DNA from 4 places in the Peribacillus sp. NPDC097198 genome. Region 2 is predicted to be linked to each of the others. Evidence: riboswitches for the same ligand, from Rfam matches in the RefSeq annotation. Region 2 holds a riboswitch; each other region holds the start of a gene.
The links. A riboswitch is a leader RNA that binds a small molecule or an ion and turns the genes downstream of it on or off. The one in region 2 is predicted to bind cobalamin.

Region 1 (3,269 bases), on a different contig from region 2:
CGCATGTATGAGGCTACGAGTTATTTAAAGGATAAGAAACAAATAAATTATGAGACTTGGGAGGAAGCTCGCAGTTTAGTCAAACAACGCCGTGAAATAATAAAAGAGTATTATGACGAAAAATATGAAGAATTGAACACGACAGTGAAAAATGAAGGGGAGGGTTTAAAAGAATCAATTAAAAAGAAAGAAGAAGAAATGAAAGAGAAATATAAAGATTAATAATCAAAGGGGCTGTCTAATAGCCCTCTTTCAAGAGGATTCATGCACAAAATAAAAGGCAGAAATGTTGTTAAATCAACGTTTCCGCCTTTTATTATATATACGATTTCGGCGTAATTACCCCTTTTGAGTGTGTCTTTATTTGAATAATTGCGGATATATGGTCTTTGCAGTTAGTTCTACGGCTTCTCCGATACGCGGTCCGGGACGTGACATGACGTCTTCGCTAAGCTGATATACTTGGTCTTCCTTCACGGCGCTGACATCTTTCCAACCTTTACGGGATTTGATTTCATCCACAGCATTGTCCACATAGCCTACGGTTGTGATGATGGCATCCGGGTTGCGCTTGACGACTTCTTCATCTGCTATTTTCGCCCAGCCCTTTTGGTCGGCAAAGATATTTTCGATACCGGCAGACGCCAAGATCTCTTGCTGGAAGGTTTCAGCTCCCGCTGTATAGATTTCCGGAGAAGGGCTGATTTCGAAATATGTTTTTTCTTTAGAATCAACACTCGCCACTTTTTCTTCAACATCTTTGATTTGTTTTTTTATGTTTTTGACTAGGTCATCCCCTTGGTCCGTTACGCCCATGACTTTGGCAATTTGATCAATATCGCTATATACATCATCAAAGGTCACGGCTGATTTAATAATGAAAATGGGAATTCCCGCATCTTCAAGCGGCTTTAATGCTGCTTCATCGCCAATTGTGTAGGCAATGATGGCATCCGGTTTCAAAGAGATGATTTTTTCGGAATTGATCGTCATCGAATCAGAGACACGCTCGACATCTTTAGCTTCCTCAGGATAGTTATCGAAATCTGTCGCTCCAATCACCTTATTCCCTACACCAAGGGCATATAAAATCTCCGTATTACTGGGTTGAAGTGAAACGACCGTTTCCGGAACCTTATCAAATGTGATTTCTTTTCCACTATCATCGGTGACGGTATAGGATTTGACTTCTTCAGTTGTTGCAGGATCTTTTTTCTCTATCGATTTCTGATCATCATTCGAGGCACATCCTGTAAGGAAAAGGGCGACCATCAGAAGGGCAATCCAACTGGATCTTACTGTTCTTATCATGTTTTATTCCTCCGTTTTCTTTTTCATTGTTTTGGTTGGATAGGATTTGCTGATAAAGGGAATCTCTTCGACACCCAGTTGTTTATTGACATAGACAGCCATCACGAATAGAACATTGGCAAGCAAATGAGCATAATCAAAAAGAATCGCGGGCACATCTTTTTCCGTACTGACTTTTTGCAAGGCACGGACGGATTTCTTGGCTTCACTACGGCAAGTATGCAAAATACAGGCTGCCGTCGATCCTTGGGGTAGCACAAATGTTTCGATGCGTTCTTTCACTTCAGCGACATAATAGTCATAGATTTCACTTAGGCGGTTTAGACCGTCTTCGGTTATGGCCAATTTCCCCCGGGCAGAACCATTTAAATGATAAGCCATCGGCAACAGTTCCATTAAATCCCTGTAGACTTCAGGAATCTCTTTCGTGAACGACGCTGCCAGTCCCATTTGAGTCGTCAATGAATCGGTGCGAATTTCATAATCAACGGTTGAAACTGATTCGCGCATGAATGGGTAGCATAAAAAGCGGGCATCCTTCTTTGCCATGATTTTTCCTCCTTTTTAATAATGTGAATGACCTTCGTATTGCTTTTCGGCGCAAAAGAAAAAGCCGACCAAAGGTATTGGTCGGCAAACAATCATCTATGTATCTCGAACGGAAAAAAAGATGGAAGATTGCCGTACAATCCTCCTAACTTCCGAAGAGCAAAATACGATAAAAAAAAGGCAGGTCTCCTGGCTCGTGCATCATTTTACTCTAAGAACCTTCCCATTTGGATTGAATGAATGGTATCGTGCGTGCGGATTCATTCACAAACAGTGGCATATTTCTTATTTCATTAGCACTTACAGTTGCGGAAACAGCTTCGGTTTTACACCGAATTCCCTATTAAGCTGACAAGTCAGCACCTATTTTCTGCAAGGTTTATATTCACTTAGTACCAGTCTATCATAATTAATTACTTAAATAGTGAAAAGATTTCAAGAAATCTCTTTTATAGGGGTATTATTCTAGTAAACTCACTTTGTAAGGATAAATTGGAGGTTAATGTAAAATGGATGTCGAATAAATAAGGGTTAAGCATGAGTGATTTACATAATCATGGGAGGTAGAGAATGGTTTATAAACAAGTGAATCAGAAACTGGATATGATTTTGGAAAACATTGAAAAGGTCATTATTGGAAAAAGAGATATAGCAGAACTAAGTCTTGTGGCGCTCCTTTCTGGTGGACATGTCTTATTGGAAGATGTCCCGGGCGTGGGGAAGACCGTCTTGGTCAGGGCGCTAGCGAAGTCCATCGGGGCGGATTTCAAACGGATTCAATTCACGCCTGACTTGCTACCGTCCGATGTAACGGGGGTATCGATTTTCAATCCGAAGGAACAAGAGTTCATCTTTAGACCGGGGCCAATCATGGGCCATATCATTTTGGCCGATGAAATCAATCGGACATCACCGAAAACGCAATCCGCCCTACTTGAAGGAATGGAAGAGGCAAGCGTGACGGTGGATGGTGTGACAAGGAAACTGGAACAACCGTTTTTCGTCATGGCCACTCAAAATCCAATTGATTACGAAGGCACATACCCACTTCCAGAAGCACAGCTAGATCGTTTTTTATTGAAAATGAAGATGGGGTATCCGGAAGTGGCAGAAGAGATAGAAGTGTTGCATCGGGCCCAATATACGGCTCCGATTGAAGAATTGGAATCCGTGATTTCGTTAGAGGAACTGATAGATTTGCAGATAGAGGCAAAGGCCGTGATCGTGGATGATACGATAAAGACGTATATCGTCGAGTTAGCTAATCAATCACGTAAGCATGAAAGTGTATATCTTGGGGTGAGCCCACGTGGATCGATTGCCCTAATGAAGGCAGCCCAAGCCTATGCGCTCCTAAAGGGAAGGGATTACGTTTTACCTGATGATGTGCAGCATTTGGTACCGTTCGT
Region 2 (3,269 bases):
ATGGAATGAGGTAAAATTACCACTGCCCGATATCGTTTATAATCGCATTCCCAAAAGGGGATTCGAAGCATCGGAAAGTTTTCAAGAACTCCTTTCCTTTTTTAAAGAACATCGCATCACTTTATTCAACCCTCATTTTTTGGATAAGTACTTGATGTACGAAGCATTGACGGAAGATGGATCTCTAGCCCGCCATCTTCCATCGACCATAGACCTATCCGACCCTACCCAACTAGCGGACTTCTTACATTTCCACAAACATATTTATTTGAAACCATGCAAAGGAAGCCAAGGTAAGGGCATCTACACCCTGCTAGAAAAACCTGATGGCACCCTCCAATTCAATAGCCTGAAACATCAGGAATTGTACCCTGATTTCTCCGCGTTTTGGGAAGCCAATAAGGCGTCGCTCAAAAAGAGGGGGTATCTGGCCCAACGAGCGGTCATTCCAAAGAAACTGAATGGACACCGATACGATTACCGTATTCTTGTTCATTATGAAAATGGGTTTTATAAAGTGACCGGCAAGGGCGTGAGGATGTCGCAAACCCAGGAAATCACAACCCATACGCCAAGGGGGGGAAAGCTTTTTCCCTATCAGCAGCTACAAACGAGGCCGTTAAACAGGAAGTTGGCGAACATTGCGCAAAGATGTGGAATCATCCTCTCCAGGAAGTTTGGCTTTCTTGGGGAATTCTCCATTGATATCGGGGAAGATACATCCGGTGCTCTATTCATTTATGAAGTCAATTCAAAACCCATGCAATTTGATGAAGAGGAAATTGAAGCGAGCCGCCTACTACATTTAAAAAACCTGTTCATTGAATTAACTTTTCCGAATCACATAAGAAAATAACCTCCATCCTGCTTTTTCCATTATAATGAAATGAGAAACAGCGATATGGAGGTTATACATATGATTACGCATTTTCAATGGAAGCCGTTGCACAAGAATTTACCTGGCTGGAAGATTTCCTTTTACTTCAATAAATTGGCCGTCCAAGCCCTCTATCATAAAGATGGGTCCATCGAGTGGTTAACCAATCCGCCTGAAGAATCAGAGGAAGAAAAACTTAAGGGCATGATCCATGATTTAATGGTGTATCACGTGTACGAATAAACAGAATAAAGAATCCCTCTTTGGCTAACACTATTAAAAAGCCAAGGAGGGATTTCATTTGGATAAAGAAAAGATTACATTTCTGAAGGATACCGAGTATGACGGTAAGGATTCTGTATACCTCGATATCGATCGTATCATCAATGAAGGACTTGCTGGCGGAAACGTCTATGAAGCCGCGGACACCTTGAACATTGAGGAAGCCCATGACTTTCATGATGAAACGGAACCGAACATCAATAAAGATTGAAAACAAGGGCTTCCCTTATGGGCGGCTCTTTATTTGATTTCTTGATAGCCGAATATTTCTATATTCACTTGGCTAAAGGCTCTTTCAAGATTTGCTTCGTATTCTTTCCTATCTTCTACGTTTTTGCCATGAACCTGGATTTCCTCAATCAAGCTTGCTCGGCAATCATCTAAAGATATCATTTCTTCCACACAAAAGTTACGCATGATTTGCGCTTTTAAATAGTCCGTAAAATGCTCAACTGTACCAAACAATGATATGGCCCCCTATGATAGCTGTCCTGTCTAATTAACAGGATTCTTTTTGAATATTGTCCAATATGGACTTGTAAAAAACAAAAAACAACTTCCCATTCAGAAGTTGTTAGAGTGCAAACGAAACATAACAAAAATGACCATGATTCCCCATTTTTCTACAAAAATAAGAAAGCATGTTCTTGCTAATTTTTCGCACTTAACACCCCCTATCCTCGTAGGTTTCTGGCGTTGTGCTAAAAACGGGCAGGTCTCCTGGCTCATGATCATCGCTTTTCGAACCTTCCCATCTTTTCTTGCAAAAAAGACAGTGGCATTCCTTCGAATCGCTCTCATTTACAGTTGCGGGACAGCGTCGGATTCTAACCGACTTCCCTTTTAAGCAGATAAGCTACACTTTCTTATCTGCACCCATTTCTAGACGAAATACTATTTTTCAGTTTAACTGTATCAAATTTTCACTAGGATTACAATGAGGCTCCTGCCTTGTTCTTGGGCCCTATCTATCCTCTGTCCTCTGAATACACCCTACTCTCTTTCAGTATCGATGTAATGATATGCTCCGAATCCCATTCATGACCGGATATCTCGATAAGCGGATACCGATTAGGCAACACGTTTTGCTGAATTTCATGGACTTCCAATCCTTGATCATGCAAACGCAGAATTTCACCGCGCAGATTTTCCAAGTAACTGAGCTTTCTTTCAAACATTTCCTTTCCGTTCGGGACATATCCGGCATGGCAGCAAAAGACCTCTTTAAAATCATACTGAAGCAGTTTCTTGATGGATTCCATGATGACCGGGATAGATTCTTCCCTTAAAACGAGCTTCGTTTTCGGCGTTACAAACAGGTCACCCGAAAACAGCATGCCATTACTATGGTTCAGGTAAACCATATGGTCCCTCGAATGCCCTGGCGTAAAGATTGGCTCCCATGTTTGAGTGCGTGAATGGACGACCCCTCCTAATGGTTCTGCCTTGAAGGCATCCCTATCTCCCCAAAAAACTCTACGGTAATCGGGATATTCTGCATCCTTTGCACAAATATCGAGGGACATCGGATGAATATAGATGGGAACGTTCCTATGTTCCTGTATCCATGCGGCCCCACCCGTATGGTCCTCATGATAATGCGTCAGCGCAACCATATCGTAATCAGCGGTTTCAAAGAATGGAGTAAGTTCCTTCAACAAGATTTTTGCCCCCGTATCAACTAACATGCCATCGGTTAAGAACACATTCACGCTCATGCCTGATTTGTTTCCTTCCGGTGTCCCTTTTACGCAAACCACATCGTTTATCGTTTTCATTTCCAGCATGACTTTCCACCCCAATCATTTTTTTGGAAAAACTCATCATCCTTTATTTTCTAATTTACTTACAATAAATGTATTATCTCTCCATACTTTTTACAAGTATAATATTTTTTCTAATGATGGGAGTGATCAAAGTCCATATTCTTACGCAGACAGGCCATGTAAGATCCGGGACGTTCCGTGTAACTTAGCAAATGGCCACTATAATCTGGGCAAGTAGATCGTTTGATTCATAATCTTGATAAAATTCAAAAAATAATTGACATTACTGTATTTAACAAATAATATAGATTATATTAAAAAAATAATAAAATACTAAAATAGTA
Region 3 (3,269 bases), on a different contig from region 2:
CTGATTATCCCTCATGTGGCAAGAATGCTCGTCGGGAACAACAATCAACTTGTCCTGCCGGTATCCCTATCGATTGGTGGCGCCTATTTACTCCTGATCGATAACCTGGCACGTTCTGTAACCGCTACGGAAATTCCGCTATCGATATTGACAGCCATTATCGGCGCACCATTCTTTGCGATTCTACTTAGAAAGACAGGAGGTGGGTGGTCATGAAAATCGAGGTGCAGGGAGGGAATTTTTTCTATGCTAAAAAAAGAGAGAAAGCTCCTTTTCTTTACCAGACCGACATTGACTTTTCGTTGAATGACGGAGAGATCATGGCGATCCTTGGCCCGAACGGTGCCGGTAAAACCACGATGCTGAAGTGTATCACCGGCCTTCTTGATTGGAAAAAGGGTCAAACGCTCATCGACGGAAAGCCGCTTACTGCGCTATCACGCAAAACGATCTGGAAACGAATCGGTTATGTTCCTCAGGCACATAAAATGGTTTTCGGATTTACTTTGGAAGAGCTTGTCATTATGGGAAGGGCGCCTTATATCAGTACGCTGTCCCAGCCTTCTGCAAAGGACCGGGAGGCTGCCATCGCTGCTCTTGAAATGGTTGGCATTGCGCACCTTGCCAAAAAGTCCTGTAATTCCGTCAGTGGTGGGGAATTGCAGCTGGCCTTGATTGCCCGGACGCTTGTATCGGATCCGGATGTATTGATTCTTGATGAGCCGGAATCGCATCTTGATATTCAAAAGCAAATCGTGATTTTACAGACACTTAAGCGGTTATCGAAAGAGAAGAACATTTCTTGTATCATAAACACGCATTATCCGAACCACGCATTCTACTTGGCTGACCATGTTTTAATGACTGCCAAGGAAAAGCGTGTGGTGTATGGCGAAGTCCGCGAAGTGATGACGGAAGCCCGGATGAAAGAGTACTTCGGAATCGAAATGAAGAAAATCATTTATGAGGAAGAGGATGACTTTTTGATTGAAACGATGGTGCCGAAAGATCTAGGTCTTTTACGTGATCAAAGTACATGCCGTTTTAATAGTGACATCTAAAGCTATAGAAGGCAGCCATGTGATGGTTGCCTTTTTGCGTTCCAAATCTTAATTTAAAGTAATCTGAAATATCATATAATACGATTTCCTAAATGGTGTATAATGAAAGGCAGTGAAATTATATACATATGAACAATTTGGTGTCTGTAAGGACTTGAAAGGGAAGTTGGTGAAATGCCAACGCGGTCGCGCCACTGTAAATGGGAGTTAACGGATGTATACCACTGTATGAATAATATGGGAAGGTGCCGTTAGCAATGACCATGAGCCAGGAGACCTGCCAAAATTGTACACCGGTAACCACGCGGATGGGGAGGTGTGTGGCAGAGCTATGTCCCTTTTTTGTTCCGTTGCCATACATGCATCCTCCGTTTTGATGGGGGATGCTTTTTTGTATGTCTTTTGATATTCGCAACACATGTGTGAAGGTCCAGAAATGAACTCAAAAATGATGGAGGTTTTAAGATGAGGAAGATATATAGTTTCATGCTTGTGATGGGATTGATGGTCGGTATACTGGTTGGCTGTAGCGATGCCTCCCAGGATGGAACAGGAGAAAACCAGTCGACAAAACAAGCTGTTAACCAGGGCTTCCCGCTTTCGTTACAAGATGCAGTGGGTAACAAAGTCACCATCGAGCAGAAACCAGAAAAAATTGTTTCATTAATCCCAAGTAATACAGAAGCGGTCTTTGCGCTAGGTTCGGGTGAGAAAGTGATTGGAGTGTCTGAAAATGACAATTACCCGGAAGAAACGAAAGATATTCAGAAGATAGGTGGAATGGAAATAGATACAGAGATGATTTTAGCCTTGCAGCCTGATATCGTTCTTGCTCATGAGAGTGCCCATAATTCCAAAGAAGGAATCCAACAGCTTAAGGATGCGGGTATTCCAGTTATAATCGTGAATGATGCTAAAAGCTTTAAAGAAGTGTATACGTCTATCGAGATGATTGGAACGGCAATAGGGGAACTGGATAAGGCAAAGGAAATCGTCAAGACGATGCAGACCAAGCTGGAAAAGATCAAAGAAAAGGCTAAGGCAATCAAGAGTGAGGATAGAAAAAGTGTTTTTGTAGAGGTTTCACCGTCACCTGAAATCTATACAACGGGAAAAAATACTTTCATGGATGAAATGCTGGACATCATTTCAGCGGATAATGTCGCAGGTGAATTGGATGGCTGGGTAAAACTCGATGAAGAGTCGATGATAGCGGCCAACCCGGATGTCATCATTACAACCTATGGTTACTACACAGGAGATCCAGTCAAAGAGGTAACGGGAAGAAATGGATGGGCCGACATTCAGGCAGTTAAGAATGGTGAGGTTTTCGATGTCCATTCAGATATTGTCACTCGTTCCGGTCCTAGGCTTATAGAGGGAGTAGAGGAACTTGCCAAATCAGTCTATCCGAACGTATTTAAAAACTAAACGGGCATTGGCCTATGTATTTGCCCTATCATTTTTGGTTATTTCGATATTGATCGGTATTTCCTTAGGATCGGTTTCCGTTCCGATACCAGTGCTTTTGCAAATCATTGGCAAGGAAGTCCTTCATTTGCCCCTGGCCATGGAACCGGATGGGACACTGACGAATATCGTGATGAACATCCGCCTGCCGAGGGTCGTGCTTGCAGGTTTGGTTGGGGCATCCCTTGCAATAGCAGGGGCAGCATTTCAGGGATTGCTCAGGAATCCCCTAGCTGACCCCTATACCCTGGGAATATCCTCAGGGGCTTCGCTTGGTGCAGTATTAACGTTGTTTTTGAATTTGTCACTGCCGTTTTTTGGCCTATATACACTGCCTACATTAAGCATTCTTTTTTCATTGTTGACGATTTTTTGCGTATTGACCTTTGCAAGAAAAATGGATCGTTCCATGAAGGTAGAAACGATTATTTTAACCGGTATCATTTTCAGCTCGTTTTTAAGTGCTTTCATCTCATTGATGATTGCATTGACGGGTGAGGAGTTAAGGCAAATCATCAGCTGGCTGATGGGAAGTGTCTCGATGCGTGGTTGGAGTCATGTCACGATCATTTTGCCATTTTTCCTCCTTGGTTCTCTCGTTTTGATGATGAATACCCACGAATTGAATGCCATGACATTTGGGGAAGACCGTGCGAGGCACCTAGGCGTGAATGTTCAGCGGAGGAAGATGCTGATTCTGATCGCCGGCTCGATACTGACAGGGGCTGCCGTTGCCGT
Region 4 (3,269 bases), on a different contig from region 2:
TGCACAAGGACGTCCAATCCGATTTCTTCCTGGATATCAATCCATCTGCCAATCTCCTCGTTCACGAATGCTTCATATTGATCAGCCGTCCATTCACCGCGTTTGAATTTCCCGCGGGCCTGTTTAACTTCCGCGGTCTGCGGAAAGCTTCCAATTGTCGTGGTTGGAAGGAAGGGCAGGTTGAAATACGCCTGTTGTTTTTGATAGCGCTGTTTAAATGGCAGGGTACGGCCATGGGATTGCTGCTTCGCCTGTTCGACAGCGGATTGAACGTCTTTATGGTTTCTGGCCTTTGAATTATTTAAGGTCTGCCATGCAGCTTTGTTTGCCGTCACCTTTTCTTCGATTGATTCTGGACCTTCGTTGTTTCCTCTGACCAAAAGTGTGATTTCTTCTAGTTTCTCATCAGCAAAGGCAAGGGCTTCTTTCACTTCGCTAGCTAGTTCTGTCTCGTTTCGAACCGTCACTGGAACATGTAGCAGGGAGCAGGAAGGTTGAAGCCAAATTCGATCTTCGGCTACGTGTTTCGTAATGGACTCGACCAACTTGATTTTTTTCGTCAAGTCAGAAAGCCAAATGTTTTTCCCGTCAATCACACCGGCCCCAAGTATTTTATCTTGCGGGAAACCGACTGTTTGAAGATTGCTGAGATTTTTTCCTTTGTCATGGACCAAATCAAGGCCGATTCCTTGAACGGGCAAGTCGATCACTTCTTGGTAGTGTTCTACAGCATCAAAGTATGTTTGCAGCATGATGTTCAGGTTGGGGACAGCTTCGTTCAATTTTTCATACAGGTATGTAACAGTTTTCATCTCGTCTTTGGAAAGGGAAGAAACAAGGGAAGGTTCATCGATCTGCACCCACTTCACGCCTTCTTGTTCCAGCTCTCGCAAAATTTTTGTGTATAAAGGCAACAGGCTCAGGATGATGGCCGGAAGATCACTTTTTTCATAGCCCTTTGACAAAGAAATGAATGTGTAAGGTCCGACTATAACCGGTTTCGTATCGATTCCTAGTTTTTCCTTGGCTTCGCGGTAAGCGGCAAGCGGCTTGTTTTCTGTCAACGTAAGCTGGGACTGTTTTAGCTCTGGAACGATATAGTGATAATTTGTATTGAACCATTTCGTCATTTCGGAAGCGACTTCATCCTTGTTCCCACGGGCCATTGAATAATAAACGGAAAGGGGGACCATGCGACCTTTATAAGCCGAATAGCGTTCTGGCACCAGGCCGAACATGACGGACATATCGAGCATTTGATCATATAACGTAAAGTCGTTGACCGGGATGATATCGATGCCTTGATCTCTTTGTTTTTGCAAATTGCCTAAACGGATCGCTTCCAATTGCGCCATGAATTCCGTTTCATTTAATGTTCCAGCCCAATAGGCCTCTAATGTACGTTTCCATTCACGATCCTCACCGATTCGTGGGTACCCTATATTACTACTTTTCAACACATCCATCTCCTTTTAATGAAATAACAACAAAAAAGCATCCCTAACCGTCAAAAGAGAAAGTTAGAAATGCTTAAAATAAAGGGGCACGAAAATACCCCTTATCATTATAAGGTCCCTAACACCTCCCTATCTCCCGTAGGTTAAAACAGTGTTGTCGAAATAGGCAGGTCTCCTGACTCAGGGAACTCTTACTTAGCACTAAAAGCCTTCCCAATCCAAAAGGACCAGTGGCATCAAACAAAAGCGCTATACATTCCCATTACAGTGGCGGGACCGTGCCGGAATTACACCGGACTTCCCTTTTAATCCTAAAAGCTTAGGAACCTATCTCCACATATGAAATTCACAAAAAACTCCGACCGCATAAACACGGACGCTGAAATTTACAAAATATTATAAAAACTTAACCCATCTTAGCATACCCCAACCAAATGGGTCAACAAGGAAAAAGTCGGGAAATGGGGTCTGACCCCCACCATATGGCACAAGAACCCATGCTGTATCTATGTTTCCTAGATGGTGCAGTAGCTGGGAAATAGGGTCTGACCCCTAAAACGAGCATATATTGACTCGGAAAAGAGTATGTATAAGGGAAGTGGGTTGTTTTTGAAATGAGGCGTGGGGGATGACCTTTTATATTTTGATTGTGGGGATTATCTTTTGCATGGTGATGAGCATTCGGACCTTATTTCTTTCTGAGTCGGAGGCAAAGAAGTTTTCTCTTGAAGATATGCTGTGGCTCGGCAATTTATATGCGACATTATTAGTCGGTTTTGCACTGATTTATTTATTATACGAGCTTCAGAATCATTCGGTGATTCTTGATATGGGCAATCGCTTGGATGGGACCTTTTCCGAGCAGCTGAAGACCTCATTTTATTTTAGTGCGATGACGATGTTCTCCGTCGGATATGGGGATATCTCCCCAATCGGCATTGGCCGGATGATCGCGACAATCCAAGCATTCATTGGCTATACGCTTCCTGCGGCATTTGTGATCAGGGCTGTCATCGATTTTGAACAGAAGGAAAGAAAGAACAAGAAATGAAAGTTGTGTTTCTTTCAATTATTGGGTACGCTTACCATGATGAAAGAAATGGAGGGTTTAGAATGACGGTCGAAATTGGAGAAAAAGCACCAGACTTTCAATTACCAGCAAACAACGGAGAACAAGTTACCCTATCAGGATTCAAGGGTAAACACGTTGTATTATATTTTTACCCAAAAGACATGACACCCGGTTGCACGACGGAGGCTTGTGATTTCCGTGATGCTAATGAACAATTCGAAGAGCTTGATGCTGTCATCATAGGCATTAGCCCGGACCCGGTAACACGTCATGAAAAATTCATTGAAAAACATGGGTTGCCTTTCCTGTTGCTTGCTGATGAAAAGCAAGAAGCCGCTGAATTATATGGCGTATGGAAATTGAAAAAGAACTTCGGTAAGGAATACATGGGCATTGAGCGTTCGACTTTCCTGATTGATAAGGAAGGAACGATCGTTAAAGAATGGCGTAAAGTCAAAGTAAAGGGCCACGTCGAAGAAGCGTTGGAAACTCTTCGTGACCTAGAAAAATAAGGTACAGGCTAATGAAGGATGAGCGACTTATCAAGCTTGCCAAGCAGCTGATTCATCATTCACTGAGGCTGCAGGCGAAAGAGCGAGTCTTGATCCGTGGGCCTGTTGCAGCAAAGGCCCTATTGAAGGAACTGATTGACGAAGCCTATAGAATGGGGGCCTATCCTTATGCGGAACTTGAAGATGACGAAATTACCAGTCATCTGCTAAAAGGGAATGTTAAGGAAC

Region 1: it holds a riboswitch for cobalamin, as region 2 does, so the genes downstream of both, ACIQXQ_RS18850 (hypothetical protein) here and ACIQXQ_RS04165 (hypothetical protein) in region 2, are expected to answer to the same signal.
Region 3: it holds a riboswitch for cobalamin, as region 2 does, so the genes downstream of both, ACIQXQ_RS02405 (helical backbone metal receptor) here and ACIQXQ_RS04165 (hypothetical protein) in region 2, are expected to answer to the same signal.
Region 4: it holds a riboswitch for cobalamin, as region 2 does, so the genes downstream of both, metE (5-methyltetrahydropteroyltriglutamate--homocysteine S-methyltransferase) here and ACIQXQ_RS04165 (hypothetical protein) in region 2, are expected to answer to the same signal.

Annotation. Positions count from the first base shown of each region.
Region 1 is NZ_JBIWDO010000015.1:48,447-51,715, forward strand. Features, by position in the region: gene ACIQXQ_RS18840 (VWA domain-containing protein) at 1-222, shown strand, start outside; gene ACIQXQ_RS18845 (ABC transporter substrate-binding protein) at 361-1,311, opposite strand; gene ACIQXQ_RS18850 (hypothetical protein) at 1,315-1,860, opposite strand; cobalamin riboswitch at 2,023-2,242, opposite strand; gene ACIQXQ_RS18855 (AAA family ATPase) at 2,431-3,269, shown strand, end outside.
Region 2 is NZ_JBIWDO010000002.1:232,663-235,931, reverse strand. Features, by position in the region: gene ACIQXQ_RS04180 (YheC/YheD family endospore coat-associated protein) at 1-856, shown strand, start outside; gene ACIQXQ_RS04175 (YheE family protein) at 917-1,120, shown strand; gene ACIQXQ_RS04170 (hypothetical protein) at 1,179-1,370, shown strand; gene ACIQXQ_RS04165 (hypothetical protein) at 1,400-1,624, opposite strand; cobalamin riboswitch at 1,853-2,054, opposite strand; gene ACIQXQ_RS04160 (MBL fold metallo-hydrolase) at 2,128-2,946, opposite strand.
Region 3 is NZ_JBIWDO010000001.1:499,943-503,211, reverse strand. Features, by position in the region: gene ACIQXQ_RS02415 (FecCD family ABC transporter permease) at 1-216, shown strand, start outside; gene ACIQXQ_RS02410 (ABC transporter ATP-binding protein) at 213-1,061, shown strand; cobalamin riboswitch at 1,183-1,360, shown strand; gene ACIQXQ_RS02405 (helical backbone metal receptor) at 1,527-2,492, shown strand; gene ACIQXQ_RS02400 (FecCD family ABC transporter permease) at 2,455-3,269, shown strand, end outside.
Region 4 is NZ_JBIWDO010000013.1:4,327-7,595, reverse strand. Features, by position in the region: gene metE (5-methyltetrahydropteroyltriglutamate--homocysteine S-methyltransferase) at 1-1,466, opposite strand, end outside; cobalamin riboswitch at 1,606-1,803, opposite strand; gene ACIQXQ_RS18035 (potassium channel family protein) at 2,086-2,508, shown strand; gene bcp (thioredoxin-dependent thiol peroxidase) at 2,571-3,041, shown strand; gene ACIQXQ_RS18025 (aminopeptidase) at 3,053-3,269, shown strand, end outside.